3 regions of the Lactococcus sp. LG1267 genome follow, and region 3 is predicted to be linked to each of the others. Evidence: riboswitches for the same ligand, from Rfam matches in the RefSeq annotation. Region 3 holds a riboswitch; each other region holds the start of a gene.
What was found. Region 3 has a riboswitch for lysine ahead of J0J33_RS00100 (diaminopimelate decarboxylase). Riboswitches for the same ligand answer to the same signal wherever they lie in the genome.

Region 1: it holds a riboswitch for lysine, as region 3 does, so the genes downstream of both, J0J33_RS01885 (amino acid permease) here and J0J33_RS00100 (diaminopimelate decarboxylase) in region 3, are expected to answer to the same signal.
Region 2: it holds a riboswitch for lysine, as region 3 does, so the genes downstream of both, J0J33_RS04640 (ABC transporter permease subunit) here and J0J33_RS00100 (diaminopimelate decarboxylase) in region 3, are expected to answer to the same signal.

What each region holds. Positions count from the first base shown of each region.
Region 1 is NZ_CP071295.1:371,533-382,476, forward strand. Features, by position in the region: gene J0J33_RS01840 (MFS transporter) at 1-498, shown strand, start outside; gene recX (recombination regulator RecX) at 622-1,455, shown strand; gene J0J33_RS01850 (MurR/RpiR family transcriptional regulator) at 1,538-2,386, shown strand; gene J0J33_RS01855 (DUF960 domain-containing protein) at 2,418-2,726, shown strand; gene J0J33_RS01860 (metallophosphoesterase) at 2,760-3,527, opposite strand; gene rpsR (30S ribosomal protein S18) at 3,636-3,881, opposite strand; gene ssb (single-stranded DNA-binding protein) at 4,001-4,495, opposite strand; gene rpsF (30S ribosomal protein S6) at 4,533-4,826, opposite strand; gene J0J33_RS01880 (hypothetical protein) at 5,012-5,224, opposite strand; lysine riboswitch at 5,439-5,615, shown strand; gene J0J33_RS01885 (amino acid permease) at 5,691-7,154, shown strand; gene dnaX (DNA polymerase III subunit gamma/tau) at 7,186-8,844, opposite strand; gene J0J33_RS01895 (hypothetical protein) at 8,857-9,477, opposite strand; gene J0J33_RS01900 (GAF domain-containing protein) at 9,490-9,969, opposite strand; gene J0J33_RS01905 (hypothetical protein) at 10,026-10,319, opposite strand; gene J0J33_RS01910 (DUF2089 family protein) at 10,321-10,587, opposite strand; gene J0J33_RS01915 (chorismate mutase) at 10,727-10,944, shown strand, end outside.
Region 2 is NZ_CP071295.1:925,480-936,423, forward strand. Features, by position in the region: gene J0J33_RS04600 (Spx/MgsR family RNA polymerase-binding regulatory protein) at 1-394, shown strand, start outside; gene J0J33_RS04605 (DeoR/GlpR family DNA-binding transcription regulator) at 569-1,270, shown strand; gene pfkB (1-phosphofructokinase) at 1,267-2,193, shown strand; gene J0J33_RS04615 (fructose-specific PTS transporter subunit EIIC) at 2,208-4,112, shown strand; gene J0J33_RS04620 (type B 50S ribosomal protein L31) at 4,224-4,466, shown strand; gene J0J33_RS04625 (DUF177 domain-containing protein) at 4,683-5,234, shown strand; gene J0J33_RS04630 (response regulator transcription factor) at 5,336-6,031, shown strand; gene J0J33_RS04635 (HAMP domain-containing histidine kinase) at 6,119-7,609, shown strand; lysine riboswitch at 7,749-7,916, shown strand; gene J0J33_RS04640 (ABC transporter permease subunit) at 8,005-9,576, shown strand; gene J0J33_RS04645 (amino acid ABC transporter ATP-binding protein) at 9,577-10,314, shown strand; gene murD (UDP-N-acetylmuramoyl-L-alanine--D-glutamate ligase) at 10,454-10,944, shown strand, end outside.
Region 3 is NZ_CP071295.1:15,829-26,772, forward strand. Features, by position in the region: gene dapB (4-hydroxy-tetrahydrodipicolinate reductase) at 1-558, opposite strand, end outside; gene dapA (4-hydroxy-tetrahydrodipicolinate synthase) at 558-1,421, opposite strand; gene J0J33_RS00100 (diaminopimelate decarboxylase) at 1,637-2,896, opposite strand; lysine riboswitch at 3,263-3,435, opposite strand; gene J0J33_RS00105 (pyridoxal phosphate-dependent aminotransferase) at 3,701-4,864, shown strand; gene J0J33_RS00110 (glutamate decarboxylase) at 5,018-6,418, opposite strand; gene gadC (glutamate:gamma-aminobutyrate antiporter) at 6,439-7,950, opposite strand; gene J0J33_RS00120 (Rgg/GadR/MutR family transcriptional regulator) at 8,104-8,919, opposite strand; gene J0J33_RS00125 (tryptophan transporter) at 9,413-9,979, shown strand; gene J0J33_RS00130 (CPBP family intramembrane glutamic endopeptidase) at 10,097-10,753, shown strand; gene J0J33_RS00135 (MarR family winged helix-turn-helix transcriptional regulator) at 10,842-10,944, shown strand, end outside.

The DNA.
Region 1 (10,944 bases), 360 kb from region 3:
GCTCCTTTATTAGAAGATACCTTTAATTTCAGCTCAAGTACTGTTGTTGTCGTTCTGGTCGCTTACGGTATAATGGTAGCAATCGGTAATACTATCGGTGGACATTACTCAAATAAAAATATTTTACCTGTATTACTCAAAATGTTTGGTGCTTTAACTGCAAGTTTGCTTATCCTTTTTATAGCAGCACTAATGGCTTCTCAGTGGCTTGGATTACTTGCAACGCTCTTGCTGGGTTTATTTGCCTTCATGAACGTGCCTGGTTTACAACTCTATGTTGTCCAACTGGCTGAAAAATTTACTCCCCAAGACATCACTCTTGTTTCAGCTTTTAATATTTCAGCTTTCAACATTGGTATTACACTGGGTTCATTTACGGGGGGCGAGGTGGCAAAAGTAAGTAGTGTTATCTATACACCACTTGCAGGGATTGTTATTGTCCTCCTTGCTATGCTTCTCATTATTGGGGCTCAAAAACAAAAAGTTGCTATCAAATAAATCACTCCAAGATAAAAAACAAAGACAACTTTAGAAAAAGCTACTAGTTCATTCGCTAGTGCTTTTTTCTTAGATCCAAAAAATCTATTTCCCCTTCATCCAGTACTCTGTTATAATAAAGTTATGATAAAAATCAAGGAAATCACAAAACTCAAAAAGCTTTATAAAGTTATACTAACAGAGCCTTTTTCATATAAGGACTGGGAGGAAGCTAAAGATAAAATTTACGTCTGTGAGGATACAGTTGTAAAATATATGCTGACGAGGGATAAAGCCTTTTCTACAGCTGAGCTGGAGCAACTGTTAGCTTTTGATAATTTTGCACAAGGTAAATCTTTAGCACTTTACTTTATTTCCTTCAAAGCTCGGACATCATCAGAAGTCAAAAAATATCTCTCTGACCATAATATCCAGCCAATTCAAATCGAAGCGATCATTGACAGCCTTACTAAAAATGGTCTCCTCAACGACCGAGCTTATATCGAAAGTTATATCCAGGGAAAAGTACGCACAGCAAGTGCTGGTCCTTATCAGATCAAACAGAAACTCCACCTAAAGGGGCTAGATTTACAACTTATTGATGAGGGTATAGCGCAAGTTTTTAATGAAGAAAAACAAATTGACGTGGCTGTCGCTCTTGCAGAAAAGATAGTCCACCAAAAAGCAAGTCGTCACACTCTACAGCAGCTTAAACAAAAAATCATACAAGGACTCACTGCTAAGGGTTTTTCCTATGCCATTAGCGCTATAGCTCTTGAAAGTCTAGAACTTGAAGTGGATGAAGAAAATGAGTTAGAGCTCCTTTACACTGAACTCGACAAAAGTGCCCGTAAATACAGTAGAAAATACGAAGGCTATGAGCTTAAGCAACGCATCACCCAAGCCTTAGCCCGTAAAGGATTCGACTTTAGTGATATTTCTAGCGCAATACGAGACTATGATTTTGAAGAGGAATAAATCAACTTTCTCTTTAAAAGCATTTCCCATTTTCCACCTCAAAATTGTGTTATGATATAATAAAAGCAAGACTGGAAAGCATATGACACAATCTCTCATCACACGTATCAACTCTTATTACGATAATCTCAGTAAATCTGATCAAGCCATTTCAAATTACTTGATTGAAAATATGGACACAGCTGCCCGCTTGTCCATTCAAGAATTCGCAAAAAATACTAAAGTATCTACTGCAACCATTTCGCGTTTTGCCAAAAAAATCGGTTTTGATTCATTTCAAGATTTAAAGTTAGCTATCCACAGCACCGAAAAATTTAAATCCGACAACTTTTTCAGCGAACTATCGCCAGAAGATAGCTATAAAGATATTCTTGCCAAGAATTTTACAAGTAATATTTCTTCTCTCAATGCAACATTGCAGCTGATAGAGAGCGAAACTTTGGATAAGGTTATGAATATCCTCCTATCCGCCAAAACATGTGGTTTTTTTGGTCTGGGTGGCTCTAATGCCGTTGCTTTAATTGCTTACCATAAATTTTTGCGTATGCCACTGCAAACGGTATATCATCAGGATTTTCATTATCAACAAATGTTGGCTTCTAAACTGACCGAAAAAGACTGTGCTTTTGTTATTTCACATACTGGTAAAAACAAAGATACACTGAAAATCGTTGATATTTTGAAGAGCAATCACGTTCCTGTGATTGCCATTACGTCATTTGCCAACTCAGCCTTGGTGAAAAAAAGCGACTTGGCACTTATTTCAATCGCTGAAGAAATATCTTTTCGACCTGAAGCTGTCGCTTCAACCGTCTCTCAAATTAGTCTTCTAGATGCCATCTTTTTGATGTACGGGATGAAAGCTCAGGATTCAATCGAAGATACTTTGGAAAACATTCGAGAAGTGATCAGCCAAACCCGTTTAAATTAAACTAGAAAGTTAATGATAAAGGAGGACCAAAATGGCATTTACTGAAACAAAAGGACGCTATGCAAGCTATGGAACTGTCTCTAGTATTCCTGGTGAAATCATTGACAGTTTTTGGTTCATCATTGACAATCAGCTAAAAGGCGTTATCCCGCTTGAGCCTCTTATCAATTTTGAATTACTCAACCAAAAAGGACTTCTTTCTGTGAAATTTTCACAGCCGCACAATCCTTTAACCATTACAGTTGATTTCCAATACCCTTTTAATAATTCTTGGCCTCGGCATTTCCATGCTGTTGATAATAATGGTAAAGAAACCATTATCTCTTCACAAGAACGTTAAACAAAAGTCTCCAGATAAAATTCTGGAGACTTTTTAAATTTCATAATAGACGATTTCTGGAGGAACACCAAATCTGATTGGTAAAAAGGTTAAGCCAATACCGGCATTGACAAAAAGTTTTGTATATTTCCCTAATAAGTATAGACCAGAATCATACACCTTTGAGCCATCATTACGTAAGCGCAAATTACCAAGACGAATTTGCCCACCATGACTATGTCCTGCAACGACTAAATCATATTTTTCAGGAAATTCTACTTGCAAAATCGTATCCGGCTCATGAATCATTAAAATCGAAAACTTTCCTTGCTCAGGGACCATACTAAAATTTGGTTGTCCTTCACGTAAATCATCAAGTCCGGTTAATACTACTGTTCCTGACATGAGTGATTGGTTGGTAAGTACAGTAAAACCCGCTTCCTTTAGAAAAGTTCTTATATAGTTAGCATCCCCTTCATGCGAAAAATCATGATTACCCAAAATCGCAAATTTTCCTAAGGGTGCTTCAAGTTCTGCTAAAATTTCTTTTACCTTATCAACATCATGCGCTTGCGCCCAATCGACTTTATCAAATAAGTCGCCTGTGAACAAGATCAAGTCAGGTTGTGTTTTATTTATGTGTTTTGAAAATTTAAAAAAGCGGCGTGGATGTGTGTGCCAATTAAAATGTGTATCGGTAAAGTGTGCAACTTTCAGCCCGGCTGTGTTTGAAATTTTCACTTGTCGCACACGCATTAAATGCGGTTCAACGAAAATACCATAAGCCAAAAGGCAGAAAAGTAAAATTATAATCCATGTCATTGCTTTATTTTACCATATTCAGATTTTTTATTCTTCATAATGAGATTCACGCTCCTTATTGTATCAAAGCACGTAACAAAAAAACACCCGAAGGTGCCTAGTTATTTCTTAGTTTTCGTCAGAAGCTACGAATGGCAAGAGAGCCATAACACGTGCGCGTTTGATAGCTGTAACCACTTTACGTTGGTTTTTAGCTGAAGTACCAGTTACGCGACGTGGCAAGATTTTACCACGTTCTGAGATAAAACGTTTTAAGAGTTCAGTGTCTTTATAATCAACAACTTCGATTTTGTTAGCTGCGATAAAGTCAACTTTTTTACGGCGTTTGAAGCCACCACGTTTTTGAAAAGCCATAGTGTGTTTCTCCTTATATTATTGTATGATGTTGTTGAGTAGAAAAGTCAATACGGATACCGCTTTTATACTCAACGAATAGGGCTCAGATAGACTGCCTTATACAGCTGCCTTACTTATTAGAATGGAAGATCATCATCTGAGATTTCCATTGGTGAGCCACCAAATGGATCTGCATCACGACCAAAATCAGGTGTTGAATTTCCTGCTGAGCTGTTAGAGCCAGCAAAAGGACGATTTTGTGATTGTTGTTGCTGTGGTGCAGAATATGAACCAGAGCCACCTTCACGTGCGGCACGACTTTCAAGCATTTGGAAGTTATCAGCCAATACTTCAGTCACGTAAACACGTTGACCTTCTTTGTTCTCATAATTTCGCACTTGAATACTACCTGTTACACCAATCAAGGCACCTTTTTTAGCCCAATTTGCCAAGTTTTCAGCAGATTGGCGCCAGATGACACAGTTAATGAAATCAGCTTCACGTTCGCCTTGCGCGTTTTTAAAACGACGGTTAACAGCAATCGTAAATGTAGCAACCGCAGTATTTTGCGGTGTGTATCGCAGTTCAGGGTCACGCACAACGCGTCCGACCAAAACAACATTATTAATCATGATGCTTCTCCTTTAAATTTGTCCAGCTAAACTAGAATTAAGCTTCTACTTTAGTGATCATGTGACGAAGAATGTCGCCGTTAATCTTAGCAAGACGGTCAAATTCGCTCAAAGCTTCTGAATCAGTAGCAGCTTCAAGAGTTACGATGTGGTAGATACCTTCGCGGAAGTCTTGAATTTCGTAAGCGAGTTTGCGTGTTTCCCAGTCTTTAGACTCAAGATTAGCAGCACCGTTGTCATTCAAGATACTATCGAAACGTTCAACGAGGGCTTTCTTTGCTTCTTCTTCAATGTTTGGACGAATAATATAAAGAATTTCGTATTTTGTCATTGATTTTTCCTCCTTTTGGACTAATGACACAGGTTGGAGCCTGTGTAAGTTATGAGTTTTTACTCACAAGTATATATTCTATCAAATTTAGCTACATTTTGCAAGTTGATTTATCTTATTTATTCTATTATAAAATAAAAAATAACCCTCTGCCTCTGCAGAAGATTTCTCATCATTTTTTATTATTAAGCGACTACATCAAGCACATTAGCTGGAATGTAGCGATACTCACCTTCTTTCGATTGATAATAGCCAAGCTTTTTCACGATAAAATGCAACTTGCAACGGCTATCAAAGCGCTGGTATAAGTGGGAGATTTCCCCTTCCTGGCTACGGGTTACGCATACTATTTTTTCTCCCGCGTAAGTTGGAGATACATATTTTGGGGTAAACGTCATTGAAAACCACCTCCAGATATAATTGAGATGAAAACGCAATCATCTCTTCTTATATTATAACTCTTTTTAATCTCTAAAACAAATGTCTAGATTTTTAATGGCTAAACATTAAAAAATCTGTAATTTTAAACAACAACATGTATAATTATTCAAATCTAGTAGGCTCGTCCTTGACATCCCTCTCAAATTAATCTAAAATATTCATAAATACTTAATAAACGATAGAGGTCGCAACCAATAATAAGCTAAGCAGAGCTAGAGCATGCTGAGAAGTTTAGCCCAGGAGCGGTTGCCGAAAGAAAAGTTATGCTCACCGACTTTTCTTGGTTTAGCGGGAAATACCTGTTAAACTGTCGTGGTCTAACTATGACCATGATGCGCTATTCGGATGAAAGATCTTTCTGACGTTTAGCAATCTCTAGGGATTGCTTTTTGTATTAATATTTATAAATTTAGGAGAGAAGTAATGGATAATACTTCAAATAATGAGGCCACGCCATCCACGCAAGTTAAACGTGGCCTTAAACATCGTCACTTAACAATGATTGCCTTAGGAGGAACTATTGGTACCGGGCTATTTGTTGCATCAGGCGCAACGATTTCTCAAGCTGGACCTTTAGGCGCGTTAGTTGCCTATGTCGCCATTGGGCTCATGGTTTTCTTCCTTATGACGTCTTTAGGTGAAATGGCTTCCTATCTTCCAGTATCAGGCTCTTTTGCTTCTTTCGCTGACCGTTATGTAGATAAAGCTTTCGGCTTCGCTATGGGATGGAACTATTGGTTTAACTCAGCAATTACTGTAGCGGTTGAGGCAGCTACAGTTGGTGTTATTATGCAGTTCTGGTTGCCCCATGTGCCCACATGGATATGGTCGACTATTGTGATTGCGCTCATCCTCTTGGTTAACCTCATTTCAGCTAAAGCTTATGGTGAAGCAGAATTTTGGATGGCGACAATTAAAGTCATCGCTGTTATCGCCTTTATCGTGATTGGTCTCGCAACAATTTTTGGAGTTATGAGTTATAAGCCAGATGTGGCACGCAATCTTTCTGCTGGAGGAAATCATGGTTTTGTCGGTGGTATTGGAGGTATGATTGCTGTCTTCATGATTGCAGGCTTCTCTTTCCAAGGTACAGAAATCGTTGGTATCGCAGCCGGCGAGTCAGAAAACCCTGAGAAAAATGTACCCTCAGCGATTAAACAAGTCTTTTGGCGGATTATTATTTTCTATTTCCTCTCAATATTCGTAATCGGTGCCTTGGTTTACTATAAAGACCCAAGTCTTCTCCGTGCAGCAACCCAAAGCGACATTACCGTTTCTCCATTTACCTTGGTATTTGAACGTGCTGGCTTAGCTGCTGCTGCATCCGTTATGAATGCTGTCATCTTAACCTCGGTTATTTCATCTGCCAATTCTTGGTTATATGCTGCTTCTCGCATGCTTTTTGGTATGGCAAAAGAGGGGCATGCACCGAAAATCTTCGCTAAAACAAATACAAGCAACGGGGTACCAATTTATGCAATTTTAGCGACTGTTGCCATCGGTCTTTTGGCCTTCTTAACAAGTATCTTCGGAACTGAGATTTATTTCTATTTGGTCGCTGCTTCCGGTTTATCTGGTTTCTTGGCTTGGATTGGAATTGCTATCTGTCATTTCCGCTTCCGCCGTGCTTTTATTAAACAAGGTCACAAACTTTCTGAGTTAGGCTACCATGCTAAATGGTTCCCTATTGGGCCAATCATCGCTCTTATTCTTTCAATCATTATCGTTATCGGGCAAATTACTACCGTAACGATGAATGCGCAAAGCATCATTACAACCTACCTTGCTTTACCTCTCTTCTTGATTTTATATTTCTCTTACAAAATCGTGAAGAAAACAAAACTTATTCCGCTTGAAGAAGTTGATTTAAGCCGTGATATTGATTAAAACGAATATAAAAACGCCATAAGGCGTTTTTTTAGTCGTTGATTATCTTCACTTTTTCACCAAAAAATTCTTTAGCCTTACTTACAAGAACTTCTTCTGCTTCTGGCTCAGATTCCGTATCTTTTGTAACATGCTGCTCCCCTTTTTTAAGGCTTAAGACATACTCTTGACGTACAGAATGCCAATCTTGCTCTGCTAAAGCAATAATCTCAGGCGAGAATCCCAATATTGATGACATTAAATTGCCAAAAGTTAATTGTAGGTTTTCATTTTCCGTAACACGCTTTGCTAAATTACCATGAGGAAAAGTAACTACCACAAAATTACTTGAGGCTGCCACGGGGGCAGTATTATTGATTAAGGCACGGTCTGAAGGTTTGGTAAAGCTGGAAACAATTTCAGGCCATGCACCAAAAACTGCTTGACGAGCTTCGTTGGTCGCTTCCTTTAAAGCTTTAAAAACCAAATCTTGATTTACAGTGTACTTTTCGGTGACTGTTTTCGTTTTCACTTGCTGCTTAATTTGAACTTCTTGACTGACAGTGGATACCACCGTTTGGCTGCCCGTTTCTGCCAATTTAGCTTTTAGCTCTGCAACTTCTGCTTTTAAAGCCTGAAGCTCATGGCTCAAACTTTCTGGAACTTCCTTATCTTCCGCAGAAGAATAAGCACCTGCATCTACAAGACGCATCGTCATCACATCAGCAGCAATTTTGCTCTGTGTTGTTTCTTTAATAATTTTCAGAGACTCAATCGCAATGTTGATCCATTGGTAAAGACGAGGTCGTGGGATTTCATTATTTTCCCGCAAAAGCAAATCACGGAAATAAGTTAAGAGATCTTCCGTAAAACGCAACATATTTTTACCTTCAAGAAAGATTTTCTCCAAAGCATCAAGTGCAGTTGGTCCATCTGAAGCGATCAATGCTGCAACATAAGAGACAAGCGCTTCATTGGCAATGGAGCCTGTCACTAAAAGAGCATCCTTCTCTGCAAGCTTGCCATCAGAAAAACTTAAGGCCTGATCCAATAAACTCAAGGCATCACGCATTCCTCCCTCGGCAGATTTTGCAATGACATCAAGTGCCGCATCTTCAAACTCAATCTTCTCATCAGCTAAAACTTCTGCTAAGTGCTGACGAATATCATTTGTTGTGATAGCTTTAAAAGCAAATCTTTGCACACGACTAATAATTGTTGCCGGAATTTTTTGAAGCTCAGTTGTTGCTAAAACAAAGACAACATTATCTGTAGGCTCTTCCAAGGTTTTCAGTAAAGCGTTGAATGCTCCCGTTGAAAGCATATGAACCTCATCGATAATATAAACCTTATAAGTTGCGCGACTGGCTGCATAGGTTGATTTATCTCGAATCTCACGGATTTCGTCAACCCCATTATTCGAAGCAGCATCAAGTTCAATCACATCTTCAAGGCTGCCTTGGGTAATAGCTTGACAAATATCACAAGTGTTACAAGGCTCTCCCTCTTTCTGATTAGGGCAGTTAATTGCTTTGGCAAAAATTTTTGCCGCGGAAGTTTTTCCTGTCCCACGTGGACCACTAAAAAGATAAGCGTGGGAAATCTGCCCATTAACGATAGCATTCTTTAAGGTTGTGGCCACCACTTCTTGGCCAACCATCTCATCAAATCTTTGACTACGGTATTTTCTATATAAAGCTTGGTAAGCCATTTTTCATTCCTTCTAATAAAGGTCTGGCTCTGCGCCAAGACCGAGCTCTTCATTGATTCGGAAAAGAACATCACGCGCCAGTATGGACTGATCAATATCGGCAGCGTTATAATTTTTCATTGCCTTGTAAATAGCCCAAACGCGAGCGCGGATGACTGTTGCCTTATCGGCTTCAGCAGCGGAGAAAAATATCTTTCTTTGTTTCTCATCAAATATTTCCCATGCAATAGTCAAATCACAGGCTGGATCGCCAACTATGGAAGCTGTTGTTTCAGCCACTCCCGAAAATTTGTCGGCCATCTTCCACACGGTATCTAAGTTCAAATCCCCATGTAACACGACCGCGGGCTTAGTCCATGGATTTTTAGAAGCTTTATCCCAATACAAGCGCAGACCTTCTACAGGTGCAATTCTTTTCATTTGATCCAACAGTGTCAAAAATTCAGCTTCGATGACCGGCAACATTAAGGCTGGGCTTTCGGCTCCCGTTGCTTCTAATTGGTGCAACTGATACACAAAGTTACCCAAATCTTGAGCAAATGCTTTAGGTTGAGCCAAAGCATTAAAACCTACAGCCTTCACCTCACTGGTACCAAATTTATCCGCTATAAAGTTATTTACTGTTTCCTTCATTGTTTACCTCGCTCAAAAAAATTTCCAATCAGTCATATCTGACAAAATGTGGCAAAATTCTTCAAGATATTTTTGATCGACATCATCATAAAAGGAAGTTTCTGAAGCATCCAAATCTAAAACTCCTTTTAATTCGCCGTCTTTAATAATCGGTACTACAATTTCTGACAGTGCTCGGCTGTCACAAGAAATATAGTTTTTATGTTCTTTAACATTGTCAACAATCAATGTTTGGCGTTTTTCTGCGGCTTCACCACATACTCCAGCGCCTAACTTTATTTCGACACAAGAAACCCCACCTTGAAAAGGGCCTAAAATAAGTTGTTCGCCGTTGTACAAATAAAACCCTGCAAAGACTTGATTAGGCAAGAAGTCATTAAGAAGAGCTGATGCGTTGGAGAGATTTGACAATGTATAGTTTTGTGTTGAAAGTAGACCTTTCAATTGTAGGTTAAGGAGTTCATATCCTTCAATTTTTTCGCTTTTATTCATCTTATAATTATAAACTTAACCCACAATAGAGTCAATACTTGCGATTAAATTATCCCTTATTTTCTTTTTGAAATATCTTTGGCTTTCATTTTCTCTAACTCTTTATTTATCTTGCTTTTTCTTGACTCTTTTCCTCCTTGATACAGCATGATTAAGACAAAGAGTCCAATGAAGGGCATCACAATATCTTTAAAATTAAAACCAAGAGCACCTCTGTATAAGAAAACACCTATAGCGGCTAAGAAAGCAAGCGGAAGTATGGCACCCAGGTACTTATTTTCCCTATAGCCCGCAAATGTCTGAAATGCGATAATGACTCCAATTATTGCTATATCCATTAAATGATTCATCTCAAATCTCCCTATGTTTTCTTATAATCTCTTTTGCACTGCTCAGACTCACTTTTTCATCAATAACCATTTGCATAATACTCACTTCAAAAGAATCCTTTTTAGTATCACTCAGAGCAATTTTCTCAATTAAACGGTCTACACGCAACCGCACTGTAGGATAACTCACCCCATAATACCTGGCCAACTCTTTTAAAGAACCCGATGCAAAAATAAATTGTTTGATAAATTCTTGTTCTTCATCTTCCAGATTAAAAAACCAATCCATAATTTCTCCAACCTTAATATTATTTATTAAAGCTTAACATTATTGAAGTAAAAAGGCAAAATTTTTCATTTTAATAAATGTAGATTGCTTTTTTTATTTAAAAATTGTCCTCCAGAAGCTTTTGTGTCATAATAAAAATATGACTTTAGAAAAAACCCGTAAAGAAATTGATGCACTAGACGATCAAATTATTGCGCTTTTAGAAAGACGCATGTCCTTGGTTGACGAGGTAATCACAGCTAAGGCAGAAGAAAATAAAAATGTCTACGATGCGGATCGAGAATACTTTATTCTCGAAAAGATAAAAAAAAGGACAGAGAAACTCCAATACGAGCCAGCTATCCACTCTATCTACAA
Region 2 (10,944 bases), 910 kb from region 3:
TAAGATTTATACCATCTCCTCTAATCAGGAGACGAAAGCAGTAGAGAGCTGGCTCTATGCCCATAAAGTCAAGTTTGTCGAAGTTGATCTTCTCAAAGAACTGGTTTCGACTGAGGAAATTCTCCGAATTGTTTCTTTAACTGAACATGGCGTTGAAGAGATTATCGCAACAGAAACACGGGCTTACACACGTTTGAACCTTAATTTCAATGACTTGAAGTTAGAAGATTTTATGGAGCTGTTAGAAGAAAATGCTACTCTATTGAAAGTTCCACTTATGTTGGATGAAAAACAACTTCAAATCGGTTTTGATGAAGATAAGATGCAAAGGTTTTTAGAAAAGCCAAGTAAAAAAGTTACTGACATAGAACAGCAAAAAATGCAAACAGGCTAGGTTCTCTAAAGAGCAAAGGAAGCGTAATTCCTGGCTCTTTTTTTATTTAAGGATAGTACATGAAGGAAATCTATATAAATTTTTTCTTTTTTTGTAGTTTTTGGAAGTTTTTGATTGACTTTGAAAGAAAATGGTGTATAATATAAATGTAAACGAATTCAGGAGGAGGGTCATATGCTCGCGACGGAACGCAAGGAAAAAATAATGAGCTTGCTCAAAGAGCAAAGAACAGCGACTTTAGAAGAACTTTCAACAATAACTCAAGCTTCTGTCTCGACTTTAAGGAGAGATCTCAATGAGCTTGAAGAAGAAAATGCCTTACGTCGTGTTCATGGAGGCGCAGAACTCCAACAAGATCTTTCAGAAGAGTTATCTATCTTTGAGAAATCTTCCAAAAACGTTCAAGAAAAAGAAAAAATCGCAACTATAGCTTTTGAAAAGATAAAAGAAGGCGACATTATTTACTTGGATGCTGGAACTACAGTTGCGCCACTTTGCCATTTGCTTAATCAGTCGGGCAAGCGTGTCACTATCGTGACTAATTCGATTAGCCATTTACCAAAATTAACCAGTGAAAACCTCATCGTTTATTTGCTTGGTGGTCGAGTGAAACGTCAAACTGATGCCATCATTGGCAGTTCGGCCATAGCTCAACTTAGTACTTACCGTTTTAATCTTGCTTTTATCGGAGCCAATGCTTTTGATGAAGAGCTGGGGGCTATGACACCGGACAGTGAAGAAGCAGCGATTAAGTCACAGGCCATTCGTCAAAGCCGGACAAGCTATCTCCTCCTGGACAGTAGTAAAATCGGTCAAACAAGCTTTGTTAAGTTTGCAGAAAGTGACCAAATAAAACTTATAACGGAGAAATTATGATATACACAGTAACACTAAATCCAGCATTAGATTATTTCATGGATTTTGATCAGGCTAAACTTGGACAAGTCAACCGAGCGACAGAAACGCGTATGCTTCCTGGTGGTAAAGGAATTGTTGAAAGTCGCATGATGTCCCTTTTAAAGGTAGAAAATACGGCCCTTGGTTTTCTTGGTGGTTTCCCTGGGAAATTTATTCAAGATTATCTTGAAAATATCGGAAGCCAATCCGATTTCACTCCAATTGCAGGAACAACACGCATTAATACAAAAATCAAAGTCAATGCGCAAGAGGAAACCTCCTTTGATGCTGCTGGACCAGACTTAACAGATGCTGAAATTCAGGCCTTCCTAAGTAAATTTGACGCCTTGCAAAGTGATGACATTGTTGTTTTTGCTGGTACTATCCCTAAAGCTTTAGGAGAAGACTTCTATGAAGTCTTGATTGAGAAAGTAAAAGCCAGAGGCGCACAGTTTGCTATTGATGTTGACGGACAAAAGTTGCTGAAAACATTGAAACATGAGCCACTCATCATCAAACCTAATCGTGAAGAATTGGAAGAAATCTATTCTGTTAAGTTTAAATCCAAAGAAGATATTATCCCTTATGGTCAAAAACTTTTAGCAGAAGGGGCACAAAATGTCATGATTTCTATGGCAGGTGATGGTGCTTTACTCTTCACAGGTAAGGAAACTTATTTTGCCGCTCCAATCAAAGGAGAGTTGAAAAACTCTATCGGTGCAGGAGATTCAACAGTTGCAGGTTTCCTTGCGGAATGGAGCCGCAGCCAGGATACTTTAGCAGCCTTTAAACAAGGTGTTGCCTGTGGTACAGCTAAGGTCTTCTCAGAAGACATGCCGAGTGAAAGCTTCTTAAAAGAATGCTTTGAAAAAGTAACAATCGAAAAAATAAACGAAGATTAGAAAAGAGGAAGATTATGGAAATCAAAGATTTACTCAAAACAGAAGTCATGATTTTGGACCTTCAAGCAACGACTAAAGAAGCTGCCGTGGATGAAATGGTAAACAAGTTAGTCGCAGAAGGTTACGTCAGTGATTTTGATACATTTAAAGCTGGAATTATGGCTCGTGAAGCGCAAACTTCAACTGGTTTGGGTGATGGTATTGCCATGCCACACAGCAAGAATAAAGCGGTTGACGAAGCTGTTGTCCTGTTTGCAAAATCAAATGCAGGTGTGGATTATGCAGCCCTAGACGGACAACCTGTTAATCTTTTCTTCATGATTGCAGCACCAGAAGGCGCAAATGACACACACTTGGAAGCTTTAGCACAACTTTCTAAGTTCCTCTTGCAAGCTGGATTTACAGACAAAGTAAAAGAAGCAAAATATCCGCGTCAAGTGTTAGAGCTTTTCTCTGAAGATACAGAAGAAATTGAGCAAGTCACTGATAGCGAGCATTATGTTTTAGCCGTAACAGCATGTACGACAGGTATTGCACACACTTATATGGCTGAAGAAGCACTTAAAAAACAAGCTGCTGAAATGGGCATCGCCATCAAAGTTGAAACAAATGGGGCGCGTGGGATTGACCACAAGCTGACTGCTGAAGATATTCAAAAAGCTGACGGTATCATCGTTGCAGCGGATAAGAAAGTGGAAATGAATCGCTTTGCAGGGAAACCGATGGTGCAAGTTCCTGTCGCTGCCGCTATTCGTCAACCCGAAGAACTCATTAATAAGGCAGTTTCTGGTAATGCACCAAAATTTGAAGCTGATGCCGCTGATGAGGCAAAAGAAGAAAGCTCTGGCGGTATTGGTAAAGCCTTCTACAAACACCTTATGGGTGGTGTATCTGCAATGTTACCATTCGTTGTTGGTGGTGGTATCTTGATTGCTCTTGCCTTCTTGATAGACCAATCAATGGGTGTGCCTAAAGATCAATTGGCCAACCTTGGTTCTTATCATCCGATTGCGGCTTACTTTAAAAATATCGGGGGCGCAGCCTTTGCCTTTATGCTCCCAGTCCTAGCTGGTTTTATCGCCAACTCAATTGCAGATAAACCTGGTTTAGTTGCAGGTTTCGTTGCGGGTTCAATGGCTGCCTCTGGTCTTGCCTTTGGCAAACTTGATCCAGCTACAATGATTCCATCAGGTTTCCTTGGCGCTTTAGTTGGTGGTTTCATTGCTGGTGGTGTCATTATCCTCTTGCGTAAGCTCTTGACTGTCTTGCCTAAATCGTTAGATGGGATTAAAGCAATCTTGATTTTCCCACTTTTAGGGACATTCATCACAGGATTGCTCATGCTTTTCATCAATATTCCGATGGCAGCAATCAATACAGGCCTTTCAAACTTCTTGAACAGCCTTAATGGAGCATCAGCTTTAGTTCTTGGTATTATCGTTGGTGGTATGATGGCAGTTGACCTTGGTGGACCAATTAACAAAGCTGCTTATATCTTCGGTACAGGAACATTGGCCGCAAGTGTTGCTACTGGTGGCTCAGTCGTTATGGCAGCAGTTATGGCTGGTGGTATGGTTCCACCTCTTGCAACTACAGTTGCCGTCCTCTTCTTCAAAAATAAATTTACAAAAGAAGAACGTCAATCAGGTTTAACAAATATTGTTATGGGACTTTCATTTATTACAGAAGGTTCCATCCCATTTGGTGCTGCTGACCCAGCACGTGCTATTCCTTCATTTGTTGTTGGTTCAGCCTTAGCAGGTGGACTCGTTGGTGCGGCAGGTCTTAAATTGATGGCACCACACGGGGGTATCTTCGTCTTAGCTCTAACAAATGGCCCACTTTTATACCTTCTCTTTGTTTTGATTGGTGCTCTTGTTTCTGGTTTGATGTTCGGTTATTTGAAAAAAGAAAAATAGTATTTTAAATAACAAAAAAGCTTGAATTTCAGCAACAAATCTGTTAGAATATTAAGGTCTAACAAACTTTGGTCTGGCAAACAGTCCAAGGCAGAAAGGAAATTTTGCAAAATGAAAAAAGACATCCATCCTAATTACCAACCTGTTGTGTTCTTGGATACAACTACTGGTTTTAAATTCTTGAGCGGTTCAACTAAAGGTTCGAAAGAAACTGTTGAATGGGAAGACGGAAACACTTATCCATTGATTCGTGTGGAAATCTCTTCTGACTCACATCCATTCTACACTGGCCGTCAAAAATTCCAAGCAGCGGACGGACGTATCGCTCGTTTCAACAAGAAATATGGAAAATAAAAAAGTGCTTCGGCGCTTTTTTATTATCGCTCTAATTTGCTATGGTAAATCAAGTCCAACTGTAAGCAAATTCTGAACATCTTTTAGTTCATTGGGCTATAAAAATTAAAAAAAATATCATATAATAGAAACAGATAGTATACACATATAAAATTAAAGGCATGCGTGAATATGCCTTCTTTTAAACTCACTATAAAGATAAAGGAAAAATAAAATATGAAATGGTCTATTTTAGAAGTATCAAAAAAGAAAATAATTAAATTCGAAGAAGCGCTTGATTTAACGCAAGAACTTAAGCAACGCTCAGAAGAAATTCTTGATGCAAAACCTGTAAATGTTCAAGGACAAATCGCCTATGACGATGGCATCTATTACTTGGATTATGCACTTGAAGTGGATTTGACTTTACCATCATCACGGAGCTTGAAGCCAGTAGAGTATCTTATGTCAATCACTGTGAATGAAGCCTTCACCACAGATGAGTTTCTTAAAAAGAATGAAGATTTACTGGACAGTGACATGATATTTACATTGGAAGCAGATTGGATTAGTCTATCAGAATCGGTAGCTGATAATATTCTTTTAGAAATTCCCTTGCAAATTTTAGCAGAAGATGAGAAAGCTGGAGCCACAAGTTTACCTTCTGGCAAGAACTGGTCTGTCTTGTCTGAAGCAGACTATCAGAAACAAAAAGAAGAAGAAGCAGATAAAGAAAATAAATCACCTTTTGCAGGATTGGCAGATTTCTTTTCCGAAGAAAAAAATTAAGAAAAATCTCATAAAACACTTGCAACAAAATTACAATTATATTATAATTTCATTATAGAGGAAATAAAATTAAAAAGAAAAGATATTAATGAGGCTAAACTATGAATTCATCTAAACGTATTTTGATTATCGAAGACGATAAAAACATTGCGAGATTTGTTTCACTTGAGCTTGAACACGAAGGATATCAAACTGCGGTTCAAGACAATGGTCGTAAAGGTCTTGAAGAAGCAATGTCAAAAGATTATGATTTGATTTTGCTCGACTTAATGCTCCCAGAGCTGGATGGCTTTGAAGTTGCACGACGCTTACGTCGTGAAAAAGATACACATATTATTATGATGACTGCACGTGATTCAACAATGGACCGTGTAGCAGGTCTTGATATTGGAGCGGATGACTATATTACAAAACCATTCGCAATTGAAGAATTGTTAGCGCGTGTCCGTTCAATCTTCCGTCGTGAAGACCATATCCATACGATTGAAAAATCAGACAATACTTCATTCCGTGATTTGGTAATTGATAAAACAAACCGCACTGTACATCGCGGAAAAAAAGTTATTGACCTTACACGTCGTGAATACGATTTGCTTTTGACCCTGATGCAAAATGTGGGTGATGTCGTAACACGCGAATACTTGGTTTCTGAAGTATGGGGTTACGAAGAAGGTACAGAAACAAACGTTGTTGACGTTTATATCCGCTATTTGCGTAACAAAATTGACGTGGAAGGCCGCGAAAGTTATATTCAAACGGTTCGTGGTATGGGATATGTCATGCGTGACCGCAAATAATATAGGGAATATATAAGAAGATTTCTAGTGGTTTTGCCACTAGATTTATTCCTTTTATGGCGATGTAAAGAAATAGAAAAATGCGACATGGTAAAATTTTTTGATTCGAAGAAGAAAAAAGCAGAAAATCTGCCCGAGCGTAAGCGAAGCATCATGCTACGTTGGGCCTTTGCAAATACGATTTTTTGTTTTATAACCTTCACTATTTTTACAGTATTAGTTTATCAACTGACCATAACAACCTTCATCAATTCTGAAAAAGAGGACATGATGAAAGCTCTGGACAATGTTGAGCAAAGTTTGTCCCAATCGGAAAGCAAACTGTCGGAGGACAATCTTGCGAATTATTTGGCTTATGCCAAAGACTACACAGCATCCAGTCAGGGAAAAGAAAATGAGCTAGAAACACTTGGAAGTATGATTGGTTCTAGGAAGTCTTTTTATGTCTTTGATGTCGGTGAAAATTTGATTTATTCGACCAATTCGTATGGTTTCCCGCTAAGGAAAGATGTGGGGGATTCTACTCATGCTGTACGTACATTTGGTGAATATTCTGGTTATTTGGTTGAACGACCCGTTCATTCTAAGAAAACAGGGAAACTGATTGGCTATGTGCAGGCTTTCTATGATATGAGTTATTATTACAGCGTGCGAACAAAGCTGCTGATTGCCTTGATTATCTTAGAAATTATTGCTCTCTTTATTGCTCAGTTTGTCGGTTATTTTATGGCAAGTCGCTATATCAAGCCTCTAGAGCGTTTGCACGATGCGATTACTACACGTGCCAATAATTTGAAGGCGGATTTCAAACCTGTAGTGATTCAAACAGGCGATGAAATTGAAGAACTGGCGACTGTTTATAACGACATGATGATTAAGCTTAACGATTACGTTGATCAGCAGAAACGTTTTGTTTCTGATGTCAGTCACGAGCTACGTACGCCACTTGCAGTTTTAGATGGTCATTTGAATCTCTTGAATCGATGGGGGAAAAATGATCCTGAAGTGCTTGAGGAGTCTTTACAGGCCAGTATAGAAGAAGTTAGCACGATGAGAACGATGTTAGAGGAGATGCTTGCATTGGCCCGTCTTGAAAGCATTGATTTTCAAGATGAAGATCTGATCTGTGATCCAACAGAAGTTTCTAATTTTCTTAAGAAAAACTTTCTCCTTATTCATCCTGATTTAAATTTAACTGTTGAGAATTACTTGACGCCGGGTAGTTTGGCTCATATTTATCCCAACCATTATGAACAAGGCTTAAAAATTTTGATTGATAATGCGATAAAATACTCGCCTAAAGATCGCCAAGAAGTGAAAATCCATCTAGAAGAAGATGACAAATACATTATTACAACAGTTGAGGATCGTGGCTATGGCATTAGTCAAGAAGATTTAAAACATGTCTTTGAGCGCTTTTTCCGTGCCGATAAAGCACGAAATCGAGATATAGGTGGAACAGGTCTTGGTCTGTCTATTATCCAACGCATAGTGGAAAACTATGACGGGGATGTCAGTGTGACTTCCATTGTAGGCGAAGGATCGAAATTTACTTTAAAAATTCCTAAGATTAAATAAACATAAAAAATCTAGTGATTATATAAAAGTACTTATTGGGCTTTTAATCTTAATCTTATTTCTTGAGTTTTTTGATAATTCGAGAAAATTGTTGACATTCGTTTAAAAAAAGGTTAAGATTTAAAATACAATATACAAATAAAATGATAGAGGTCGCAATGAATAGGAAGTTTTACTGAGCTGGACAAGCGTTGAAGTAAAACGGAGGAGACATTGCCGAAATGAATTCACTCGTCCAAGTGAGTTTGTTGGGGCAGCAAGGGATACTTGCTGAACTGTCGCAGTTTTGCGGAGTGCTATTCGTTACTTACTGATAATATGAATCACGTACAACGTTTAGCAACCTCTCTGTGTAAAGGTTGCTTTTTATTTGGAAAAATGAAAGAGAGAGTATTATGAGAAGAACAAACTTATTCTTACTTGTCGCGACGTTGTTTACGGTATTATTTATCGGTAGTTCAAAAGTGAGTGCAGAACAGTTCCGTGTCGGAATGGAAGCTGCATATGCCCCTTTTAACTGGACACAATATGATGATAGCAACGGTGCTGTCCCTATTGATGGTGTAGATGGTCAATGGGCTAATGGTTACGATGTACAAGTTGCAAAAAAACTTGCTGATAAGTTAAATAAAGAATTAGTAATCGTCAAATCAAGTTGGGATGGCTTGCTGCCAGCTCTAAAATCCGGAAAAATCGATGGCATTATTGCAGGAATGTCGCCAACTGCGGAACGTAGAGAGCAAATTGCCTTTTCAGAACCGTATTACACATCTAACCTTGTAATGATGGTCAAAAGTGGCGGTCCCTTTGCTCAAGCATCGAGTTTAGCAGACTTCTCTGGTGCAAAAATCACTGCTCAGCTGGGAACTTTTCACTATAACATGATTGACCAGATTGAAAGTGTTAACAAGCAAACAGCAATGAAAGATTTTTCAAGCATGCGTGTGGCTTTACAAAGTGGAGCCATCGATGGTTATGTAGCTGAACGTCCCGAAGGAGTGACAGCAGAGAAAGCAAATCCAGACTTCAAAATGATTGAATTTGGCGAAGGAAAAGGTTTTGTCACAAACTCTGATGATACAACAGTCGCAGTAGGTTTACGTAAAAATGATCCCAACTTACCTGTAATTAATAGCTTTTTGACAGGTTTTACACCTCAAGACCAAAAAGAACTGATGGATGAAATGATTGCTGCTCAACCAGAAGCTAAAACACAAGGCGCTTGGTATGATCAAATTATCAGTATTGTAAGAGATAACGGCAAACAGTTTCTTAATGGTACAGGGATGACCTTATTCATCTCTTTGATTGGTACGATTATTGGTACGGTTTTAGGTCTTCTTATTGGCGTTTATCGTACTATTCCAGAAATTAGTAATAAATTTTTAGCCTTTTTACATAAAGTATTTGGCTGGCTTATTTCAGCTTATATTGAAATTTTCCGTGGTACACCAATGATTGTTCAAGCAATGGTGCTTTACTATGGAACAGCTCTAGCTTTTGGCTTGAGTTTGGATCGGACCTTAGCTGCGCTAATTATTGTGTCCATCAATACAGGTGCTTATATGTCGGAGATTGTACGTGGCGGTATTTTCTCTGTGGATCAAGGGCAATTTGAAGCCGCGCAAGCTATCGGAATGACGCATGGGCAAACTATGCGCAAGGTTGTTTTACCACAAGTCTTGCGAAATATTCTTCCAGCAACAGGAAATGAATTTGTCATTAATATCAAAGATACATCAGTCTTATCTGTAATTTCAGTAACTGAGCTCTTTTTCCAAGGGACAACAGTGGCGCAACAAAACTTTATGTATTTCCAAACCTTTGCTGTCATCTGTGCAATTTACTTTGTCTTAACATTTACAGTAACACGTATTCTACGCTTTGTAGAAAGAAAAATGGATGGACCAGACGCTTACGTCCCAATCCAAAATCAAATGCAAGTACAAGAACCGGGGGACGCTTAAATGACAGCAATCTTAGAAATCAATCATTTAAAAAAATCATTTGGCAGTAATGAAGTGTTAAAAGACATTCACTTAACGGTAAATCAAGGCGAAGTTATTTCGATTATTGGTTCATCTGGAAGTGGTAAATCGACATTACTTCGTTCAATCAATTTATTGGAGAAGCCATCTGGTGGAGAAATAATTTATAAAGGTGAAAATGTTTTAGCAAAAGGCTTCGATATTCCTAAATATCGCACGCATCTGGGCATGGTTTTCCAAAGCTTCAACTTGTTTAACAATATGAATGTTATCGAAAATGTTATGGCTGGGCAAGTTACAGTATTGAAAAAAAGCCAAGAAGAAGCTCGGACTATTGCGCTCGAGAATCTGGAAAAAGTGGGCATGGCAAGCTTTGCTAATGCCAAACCTGCACAACTCTCCGGCGGACAAAAACAACGTGTGGCGATTGCTCGTGCAATTTCTATGAATCCAGATGTGATATTATTTGACGAGCCGACTTCAGCGCTTGATCCCGAAATGGTAGGCGAAGTCTTACAGACAATGAAAGGACTGGCTGAAACAGGCTTAACAATGGTTATCGTTACACATGAAATGGAATTCGCGCGTGATGTAAGTGATCGTGTAATTTTCATGGATAAAGGGGTTATTGCTGAAGAAGGACGGCCAGCGGAAATCTTCGGAGCTCCGAAAGAAGAACGGACGCGCGCTTTCCTTTCACGCTTCTTGAAAGCTTAAATAAAAAGAGCAAGCTTATGCTCTTTTTTTCTTTGCAAAAGACCTCTTATTTTCACAGTAAAACTTTCAAATACAAACTCTATATTGAAAAAATAGGTAAATAGCGGTAAAATAGAGGGAAGTAGAAAGAATAGGAACAATGAAAAAAATCAAAACTTTTGAAGAAAAAAAAGTACTCATCCTCGGATTAGCAAAATCAGGAGAAGCTGCAGCACGCTTGCTTCATACTCTAGGTGCACACGTAACTGTAAATGACGGAAAGGCTTTTGAAGAAAACCCTGCCGCGCAAGCCCTCTTGGAAGAAGGCATTGAAGTTATCTGTGGCAGCCATCCCCTTGAACTTTTAGACGAAGATTTTGATTTTATGGTAAAAAATCCAGGTATTCGTTATGATAACCCAATGATAAAGAAAGCATTGGATAAAAAGATTCCAATTGTTACAGAAGTTGAACTTGCTTATCTTGTTTCGGAAGCTCCAATTATTGGGATTACTGGAACCAATGGTAAGACAACAACAACAACGCTGATAGCAGATATTTTAAATGCGGATGGTCAGTCTGCAAAATTAGCAGGAAATATTGGTTTTCCCGCCTCTGAAGTAGCTGCCCATGCGAGTGCTCAAGATACTTT
Region 3 (10,944 bases):
TGCAAATATTACTTCATGTTCGCCAACGATTGTACCCCCTCGAACAGCATGCACTCCAATCTCTTTCTTCTCACGTGGCTTTATACCTGAACGTCCATGAACAACTTTATAGCCCAATGTTTCATTGATACTGTCAAGTAACATCTTTGCCGTACCAGATGGTGCATCTATTTTTTTATTATGATGTTTTTCAATGATTTCAATATCAAAACTGTCCGATAAAATATAGGTCATTTCTTTGACTAAACGATTCATCAAGATAACTCCAATACTAAAATTGCCACTAAATAATACAGGCATTTTTTCAGAAAGGTGATCAATTGTTGCCTTTTGTATGTCATCAAAGCCTGTTGTGGCAATAACTGTGGCTGTTGGATGCTTTTTTAGATATTTAGCAAGATTATTGAGATTCTCAGGATGTGAAAAATCAATGACCACATCGAATTTTTCTTCTGGAATATCCTTTGTTAAGGATACGACTGTTAATTCATGCTCTTTTTCTAGCTCTGCCGCAAGCAGCCCGCCCATTGTACCTGTTCCAATTTGTAAAACTTTCATTATAAAATCTCCAATTCTTTAAGAAGTTGAATTTTTGCCGTTTCGGATGGCTCGTCAAGTGGCAACCGAACAGAACCGACATTATAACCGAGTTGATTCATCACAAATTTGACCGGAATTGGATTTGCTTCTATAAATAAGCTGTCAATCAAGTTCAAATATTTTTGTTGCAGACTCAAAGAATGAGCTGGGTTGGTCGCAAAAGTTTCGATTAACTCCTTAACTACATCTGGCATGAAGTTAGCCCAAACACTGATTACACCCGAAGCGCCTAAACTCAGGCATGGAACTATCATATCGTCATTACCACTATATAATACAAAATTATTAGAAAGATAGCGGCTAATTTTTTCCACATAGGCAATATCGCCTGATGCTTCTTTTAAGCCTGTAATATTCGGGTGTTTCGCCAATACTTCTACGGCTTCAACAGAAAGATTCACTCCTGTTCTACCTGGTGCATTGTACATGATAATCGGAATATCGACAGACTCCGCAATCTTAGTAAAATGCTTTAACATCCCTGTTTCATTGGTTTTATTATAATAAGGGGTAATCACAAGCAAACTATCCGCACCTAACTTTTCAAATGCTTGAGCAAATTCCACTGCTTGTGCTGTGTTATTACTTCCTGCTCCAACATTGATATGAATACGTCCAGCAACCTGTTTAACTACAAACTCAACGATTGCTTTTTTCTCCTCAAAGCTAATCGTCGGTGCTTCTCCTGTTGTGCCTAAAATAGAAATAGCCGCACTTCCATGGCTAATCTGAAATTCAATCAGCTCAGCTAATTTTTCAAAATTTATAGAATTATCATCATTAAAGGGCGTGATGAGCGCCACAATTGAACCTTTAAGCATTATTTTCTCCTGTAGATATATTTCAGAAACCTTTGACGAGTGTTGCGATAGAAGAAAAGGAAACTACTCATCGTATAATTTTCTTTCTCTTGAAAAACATCTCCTCTTCGCCTTGTTCTTACTCCACTCCTTTAATTTGTATCCAAATGTTATTTATGATTTTATCAGTGGTTAGAAGTAAAAGCTGTTACAAGCATTCACCAGCTAATTTTCGGTTAGATTTCAAACTCAAAGCCATCCAATGTTGCAAAATAGTCTTCAGGTCGCTCTGCCCGTCGAATCATACGCGTGCTCCCATCTTGCTGAAGCAATAATTCGGCACTTCGTAATTTTGCATTATACTGATATCCCATCGAAAAACCATGCGCACCTGTGTCATGAATGACTAATAGGTCTCCCTCATCAATCACAGGAAGTTCGCGCTGCCTGGCAAATTTATCATTGTTTTCACATAATGAACCAGTCACGTCAACAATTTCTTTCACTTTATCTTCCTCCTTTCCTATAACAGTAATATGATGATAAGCATCATAAAATGCTGGTCTCATCAGATTAACTGCGCTCGCATCCACGCCAATATACGTCCGATAGGTTTGCTTTCTATGCAAGACACGTGTGACCAGTAAGCCATGAGGCGCCAACATAAAGCGTCCAAGTTCCGTATAAATTTTGACTTCCCCTAGGCCATTGGCAGTTAGAACTTCATCATAAACACGATGTACTCCTTCGCCGATGACAGCAATATCGTTAGGAGCTTCATCTGGACGATAATTAACGCCGATACCACCAGAAAGATTTATAAAATCAAGAGAAACGCCTGTTTTTTCACGAATTTCAAGTGCTAATTCAAATAATTGCTGTGCTAATTTTGGATAATACTCATTTGTCACAGTATTTGAAGCCAAAAAGCTATGCATTCCAAATTTCTTCACACCCAACTTTTGCAAATCTTTAATTCCCTGAATCAGTTGGGCTTTTGTCATTCCAAATTTTGATTCTTCAGGATTATCCATAATTTTGGTACCCATTGTAAAAACTCCACCAGGGTTATAGCGTAAGCTCATTGTTTCGGGAAATTCAAATCCTGCCAATGTGGATAAAAATTCAATATGGTTGTATGCATCAATATTAATCGTAGCCCCTAGCTTTTTGGCTAATAAAAATTCTTCAGGTGGAGTGTCATTTGATGAAAACATAATTTCAGACTTATCAAAACCACATTTATTTGCTAGTATAAGTTCAACATAGCTCGCGCAATCAGCTCCACAGCCTTCTTCTTGCAAAATTTTCAAAATTGCAGGCGTTGGTGTAGCTTTTACCGCAAAGAATTCTTTGAAACCTTTATTCCAAGAAAATGCTGTGTTTAGCGCTCTTGCTTTTTCGCGAATTCCGTGCTCGTCATACAAATGAAATGGTGTCGGAAATTCTGCAGTAATTTTATCTAATTGATCTTTAGTAATAAATGGTACTTTCATTTCATGCTCCTGTGGACTTGCTATGCAAATCTTTATCTGAAGATTTCGGTAGTTTCAATGCTATGGAGGCTTGTCAAAAATTGTAACTGAAAGAAGGAAGATTTTACTTTTAGTCTACCAAATGATATTTTTTCCCATCTCAATCTTTAACTCTGTCTCCAGTGCCCTTTGACCACTGATATAATGAGTTTCGATGTAAGAAGCAGAGTTTTTCTTATTCGTTGACTCGCTAAAACATTATTCTATCGTTGTCGCGCTTCAACCTGCAAACTCACATCATATAAAAACAAAAGGCACTTGTAAGTACAAGCGCCTTTTATGTCGTCATGAAAATAGAGTTAAAAAAGAATTCTATATTATTCGGTTCGATCACTTAGCGCCAGACTTATTCAAGTCCGAGTGGTATAGGTGTTTCCTATACCCCCACGCTAGCCAGATGCCTCTGTTGCTAACGTTCGGCAATGATTACCTTTCGTACACGGTCGTCGGATGCCTCCTCTCGTGTAGTACTCATTTGCATTGCTACCTCTAATTTATTTTTCACAATTATAATATTTTCAGTATTGTTTGTCAATTGAAAACTTTTCAAATTTTTAGTATTGACTTATTTTTTTCTTTAAAACTGCTTTAAATCAAGGTTTACAAGGTGTATTTTTTATCTGAACTTCCGAATCTCCAAAATATTTTGCGACATTGTTTTGTGAATTTTTAAAATAAAATGCTATAATACAAATTTAAAACGACGAATATACGGAGTTTTTGCTTGAAGCCAACTTTAACTATTGACCTGCGGAGGTGCTATGTATGGATTTATCAAATAAATTTAACACTAATCTTGGAAAAATTAAAATTTCTAAAATTCGTGAATTTGATCAGGAAATCTCCAAAATACCGAATGTTTTGAAATTAACACTTGGTGAACCAGATTTTCCGACACCTGAACATATCAAAAAAGCTGCAATTGATGCGATTGATGCCGATGAAAGTCATTATACTGGCATGCGTGGCCTGATTGAACTCCGTCATGCAGCCAGTCAATTTGTAGCTGAAAAATACAATTTGCATTACGATGCTGAAACAGAAATTTTGACCACAGTTGGTGTCACAGAGGCGATTGCTACTTGTCTCCTTTCAATTATTGAACCTGGCGATAAAGTTCTAATCCCGGCACCTGCTTATCCTGGTTATGCGCCTGTAGTAAGCTTAGCTGGCGGTCAATTGGTCGAGATTGATACCACAACTGATAAATTTGTCTTAACTCCTGAAAAACTTGAACAAGTATTGAACGAAACCGAGAATATCAAGGCTATCATCCTTAATTATCCTTCAAATCCAACGGGCATAACTTACACTCATGCCCAACTTAAAACACTTGCTGAAATCATCAAAAAACATGAAATTTTTGTCCTTTCTGACGAAGTTTATTCTGAAATTAACTATAGCCAACATGTACATACTTCTATTTCGACCTTTTTACGTGATCAAACTTTTGTACTTAATGGCCTTTCAAAATCACATGCGATGACGGGTTGGCGAATGGGGCTGATTTTTGCAGAAAAATACTTGATTGATCAGCTTGTAAAAACACACCAATATCTGGTTACTTCCGCCTCAACACAATCGCAATGGGCAGCAGTTGAAGCTCTGAGTAAAGGAAAAAATGATGCTGAGCTAATGAAAGTCGAATACCTCAAACGGCGGGATTACATTATTGAGAAAATGACTGAACTTGGCTTTGAAATTATCAAGCCAGACGGGGCTTTCTATATTTTTGCCAAAATTCCAGCAGAATATAACAGCAATTCTTTTGAATTTTTATATGATTTTGCAAAGAAAAAACATGTAGCATTCATTCCAGGATCAGCCTTTGGTCAATATGGTGAAGGTTATGTCCGTTTGTCCTATGCAGCTTCAATGGAAGTGATTAAGATTGCTATGGAGAGATTGAAAGAATATCTTTCGGAATAACTTACTATTATGGTTGTGCTATACTCAGAGTTTATCTTTGCTTTAATGTAAACCTTCTCAAAAAAGACGAGAAAAATCTCGTCTTTTTTGTTATATATTCACTCTTGTTATTAATCAACGAAAATAGGTTTGGCTTGTAAAAATGAGATTGTTTTAATGTGTAAATCCATATACTTTATTTTTAGGATTATTATGGTATTTAAGATGTGCCTTATTCAAAAATTCAATAGCTTCTTGCATATCTTGCACGTAATTGTATGCCATATTCATTCCAAAATCCGCTCGAATTACTATCCGTTGTATAATATTATCCTCTAAGTTTTTTGGTAAAGGATAGGCTGGCACTTGCCATCCTTTCATTAATAAACGATCGGCTAAGTCGTATAAATCCCAGTCACAATTTCTGTCTTCTCTTAATTTATAGCATACAATTGGAAGTTGTGAACCATCATTTACAATTTCAAATAAACCTGTTTTTTCAATTGATTTTGCTAAATACATCGCTACTTTATGCGTTCTTTCATGTATAGCTTTGTATCCATCAAAACCATAGCGTACAAAATTATAATATTGTCCTATCAGCTGAGCCGCGCTATGAGAAAAGTTAATAGCCATGGTTGGTAATTCTCCTCCAAGATAGCTTACTTTAAAAATTAACTCCTCTGGTAAATATTTCTTATCACGCCATAATACCCAACCTACTCCAGGATAAACGAGACCGTACTTATGACCTGATGTATTGATGGAAATGACATTTTTTAATCGAAAATCCCACTTAAGATGTGGTTCAACAAATGGTGCATAAAGTCCACCTGAAGCAGCATCTACATGTATGTACACTTTATAATCTGTACGTTTGTTGTGTTCTTCAACTAACTTATCAAGAGCCTTGATATCGTCATATCTTCCTGTATACGTAATCCCCATAATCCCCACAATACCAATAGTATATTCATCAACATAATCCATAACCTTGTCTAGATTAATTGACATGTGGTTTTTGTCCATCGGTACTTCACGCATTTCAATATCCCAATATACACAGAATTTTTCCCAACAAACTTGATACCCAGAAGAAATAACGAGATTTGGTTTTTTAGCATTAATGTCCAAGCCTAACTTTTCTGCTCGTTTACGCCAAGAGAATTTCATTGCCATTCCTCCCAACATACAAGCTTCTGAAGAACCAATTGTTGATGTTCCCATAAACTGTTCGTTTTCACTTGCATTCCAAAGGTCAGCAATCATATTTACACAACGGTTTTCGATTTCGGTTGTTCTTGGATATTCTGATTTATCTATTGCATTTTTCTCAAGAGTTTGACTCATTAGTTTTACTGCTTCGGGTTCCATGTATGTTTGACAAAAAGTGGCTAAGTTCAACCGCGCATTCCCTTCATCTAGCATCTCATCTTGAACTAATTGGTAAGCTACCCGAGGTTCAATCGATTTTCTCCCTAATTTATATTTGGGCAAATCAACTTGTTCACTTTCGGAGCCAAATATTGGTTCTAAAAATTCTGCCTCATCCCGATTTTCTTTTCCATATAACATATTTATATCCTCCAATTTCTTTAATGTTTTAATACATGTTCTTCATTCTTTACAATATGATGCTCCCCTCGAGCTGCCGGATAAACGGCTGGATTCACTTCTCCTGCTTTGAAGTGAATTGGTTCTTCAAGAGATCTATGACTCTTTTTATCATGTAGTTCATAAATAACAAATGGTAAGATTACTGTAACAGCAAAGCTTATAAGTAATATCATTTGATAAGTTCGTGTCTCACTTTGAGCAATTGATTCCGGTGGGACAAAAGAAATTAATAAAGCAAACAGAGATAATAATAACCCTACTCCTGCAATAATTGTTTTGCCTATCATTTTTCCTGGAACATTATATGTTCGTTTTAAATTCTTTTTCTTGTAGATTAAGACGAAATAACCTAAGAAAAATAGTAGATAACCAACCAAGTAGATAACTACAGTCAAAGAAATTGCTACCAAGAAGGACAAATTATTGCCGCCACCACCAAAGGTTAAAATCGCTCCCCAAAGAGTCACGATGACACCTTGAATCATAACTAAGGGCACGGGAACATCATGGGTATTCGTTTTTCGTAAAAATTTTGGAAGTAATCCACGTTGCGCTGCTGCAAACATTCCTCGAGAAGGCCCAACTACCCATGAGCTTACTTCTCCCATTACTCCAAACGCAATCATTATTGCAATTATTTTGACCAACCAACTTAAGTGGTTATTAAAATGTAAGATCAGTGTTTGAAAAGTCTGAATCACACCAGCGCTTAAAGATAACTCTTTTTGAGGTATTACTGCAGCCACTGTAAAGCCCCCAAGCGCATCTAAAGAAATAGCTAATATTACTAATAAAACCATTGCTAAAGGATAATTTCTTTTTGGATTTTCTAACTCATTGATATGAGAAGCTGAAGCTTCAACTCCCATATAAGCTAAAATAAACGAAACAAAAACTACCAATGTTGAAAGCTGTGAAAAGTCTGGAATAAAAGCTGCCTTATTGATGGGGATTTCTATAGGATTTCCTCCTACAAAATAAGCTACTGCTAATACAAATAAGATAATGGATGGAATTACAATCCCGATTATAAATCCCGCTTTTACTAATTTTGCAGTGCGCTGAGTCCCACCTAATTGTGAAAAGGTCAGTCCCCAAAAAATGACCAGCAAGCCTATAAATTTAATGAGTGGATCTGAATTTAAAGCTTCAAAATTTAATACGTATGAAAGTGCTCCTAAGATAAAGTATATCATTGTTACAAATCCAACTGTAATTTGAAACCATTGGAAAAAAATTGCCGCAAATCCAAAACGCTCTCCTAAAGTTTGGCTCACCCAGCTGAAAATACCTCCATTTTTCCACCCCTCAACTGTGGACATTTCTGCAGCACATAGGGCAACTGGTAAAAACCATAGTATTCCGCCTAGTAGTAAAAAGAAAACCAAGTGCAATTTAGAAGTGGCAAAGGTCGAATACTCATATACGGTCAAAACCATTGAAGCAGTTAAAGCAAAGAATCCGAATAATGTTAATTTTTTTTGATTCATCATACCTCCTTAAAATATGTGGTAACAATTTTCAAAATAATTGTTGCCCAAATCTAGATTTCATCTCCTTTCTATATCAAGTATATTCTCTTAAAAATAAAAAAACTCTCTGTATCTGTTGCTTTAAAGCAACAGATACAGAGATTAATTTTTTTAAAACTTTTCCAACCTTCTTTGATAAAATTCTTTCAATCGTAAACCTCCAAATTCCTCCAAAGCTCCCAGAGCACAATTAATTTTTTTACGTCCTAAATCCTTATCTTCAAAGTTAAAAATAACAATTCCTGTTGCCAGATGCCTCAAAACTTCAGCATATAAATCCACTCCCATTTCCCGATATTTTTTGGTAATTTCTAATATATTTTCAGCTTCAATTCTTTCTCCATGCGCTGCAAATATAGCCGCACTTTGATACGCAATCTGTAATAATCTTCGTCTGTACTTTAATAATCGACAATATTTTTCACACCTTTTGTCAAAATTGGCCAGAAGATTTTCCATCTGATTAATAGCAATATGATCTGAGACAAAATAAAATAATGTGAGCTCAAAATAGCCCCATTCTTTAACATTGCAAAGATAATTTTCAATCTCTCTCACTTCCAGGGGACTTATATTTTCAAGTCGAGTTTTTGCAGCAAGTGACAACATATGTTTTCCTGCTTCACGCGCCTCAAGATATAACTTTTGAATTTTATTTAGATCTTGACTAAAGTCGGCTTCTTCTAGTTCCAACAAGAAAAAATCTTGATATTTGGGCATAAAGTTATTTACAATTAATTCATACTCTGCTAAGGGAACTTGCATCTCTTCTAACATCAAGTCAACGCGCTCAAAACTCATCATACTTTGCCCTCTTTCAAATCGAGATAAATTTGCTCTATTTATTCCAATCTTACTAAAATATGAGAGTCCCAAATTCTTTTGGTTCCTTAACTTTTTAAAACAATCTCCATATTTTTTATACACAGTTAATGACCTCCTAATTTTGTTTTTAACGTTATGATAAATAACAATAATTACATTTATGCCTAAAAAAATATGCACGTGAAATTATAACTCATTTACAAGTTGGTCGTCAAATATATACTCAATTAAGGCTATCAGGCATAGATTTTTATGTTCAAAAAACTTCCTTTTAAATCTCTATAAGGCGAAATTAATTTATCTCTGTGAGTTCAAAGCATTGACAGTTTTCTTAGAAAATGATATTATTACTCCTAATAAAAACGAAAGGAGCTGTACAACCAATGATCAACTGTTATTCTACTCAACTTTGGCAAAGATACAGGTGTATGTATGGCTTCTAACTGAAGAAAACCATAGATACAAATTTTAGTGTACTTTCTAAAACCTGTATCTATGCTCAAATTGGATGATTAAAGCATAGAAGTTTCTATGCTTTTTTTGTGTTATAGAAAGTACTCTGCCTTATCATTAAAAACTAGAAAGAGGAACTTTTATGAATCAAAAAAACAAATCATCAAATACTATTGCACTTACTCCAATCTTCATTATACTTGGACAAATTTTGAATATTATCACTCCCAGTATCGCTGGAATTATTCGCCCGGACTTTTCCTTGGCCTTTTTATTCCTCTGTATAATGATTAAACCTACACTCAAACAAGTTTTCTTGGCAAGCGGTCTTGTTATCCTTACTTCCATGATTCTTGGTGGTAATCCGATTTTCCAGCTGCCAGCTGCTTTTGACCGTACCCTGTCAGCCTTGGCATGCTTACTCTTATATAGGTTAGTCCTAAGAATTTCTCCCAAATTATTTTTAGCTAAAATAGGGGTAATCTATTTCCTCGCCACATTGATAAGTGGTTGCGTGTATGTTTTTGCTGTATATCTTTTGGGAACTTTACTTCACATTTCGGAGCTTATGGTTGTCTTTAAAATGGGCCTTCCTGTTCTTTTAATTACGATTTTTTCTACGGCATTTGTCAATTATTTCCTGGGAATTTTGCTCTACAAACTTGTTTCAACATTTTCCAAAGGAAAATATCTTTTCGCTGTTTCTTAATGAGATATGAAAAAGACTTCTCTCTATAAAAACATAAACAATTTAATTGGTATAGACTTTATGCTATGTTAAAATATCTGAGGCGAATCGCCAATTCAAACAAGGAGGTCTATACTTTTGAATTTTTTACGTGATAATAAAAGAGAATTCATTGTATTAACTATATATATTTTATTTGTCCCCTTCCAACTTGGAATGATCCCCTTACTCTTTCTATCTGAGTTAGCTCAGACAAATTGGGTAGAATCTGATTTTTTAAACTTCGCAGTTGGTATAACAGTCTCTGCACTGACAGCACTTATTCTCTTCCGAAAAGAATTGAGAGAAAGTTTTGGCTATTTTAAGGAGCATTCCTTATGGAAAATTTTAAGCCTCCCCTTATGGATGGCAGCGATACTTTTGGTGGAATCTCTGGCTCAAGGTATTTATGGAAAGGGATTAAACCCTGAAAATCAAGCTGCTCTCTCTGAAATGAGTAAGCAAATCCCTTTATTCTTTACCATCCTTATTCTTGGTGTTTTAGGCCCCATCATTGAAGAGATTATCTTTCGCCATATCTTCCTTAATAGACTCTCAAATTATACAGGAACACTAATTGCAGTCCTTGTTTCTACTGGTTTATTCACCGCTATGCATATGCAGCAACCTATGGATTTTGTCCTCTATGTACCTGGAGCAATGCTTTTAGCTTTAGCTTATTTAAGCTCTCAGCGTTCCTTATTTTTTGTTATTTGTCTTCATATGTTGAATAATATTTTAGGCTTATTAAGTTAAGGTATTTATTATATATAACTAAATAGTTGCAAACGCAACTATTTTATTTTATAATCAATACATCCTCTTTCATGAAAGGAGAAATACTATTCAAAATAATATTTTAAGAGATATCGGTACTATAGCACGCGCCTTAGATTCTATCAGTAATATTGAATTCAAGGAGCTGAAACTTGCAAAAGGACAATACC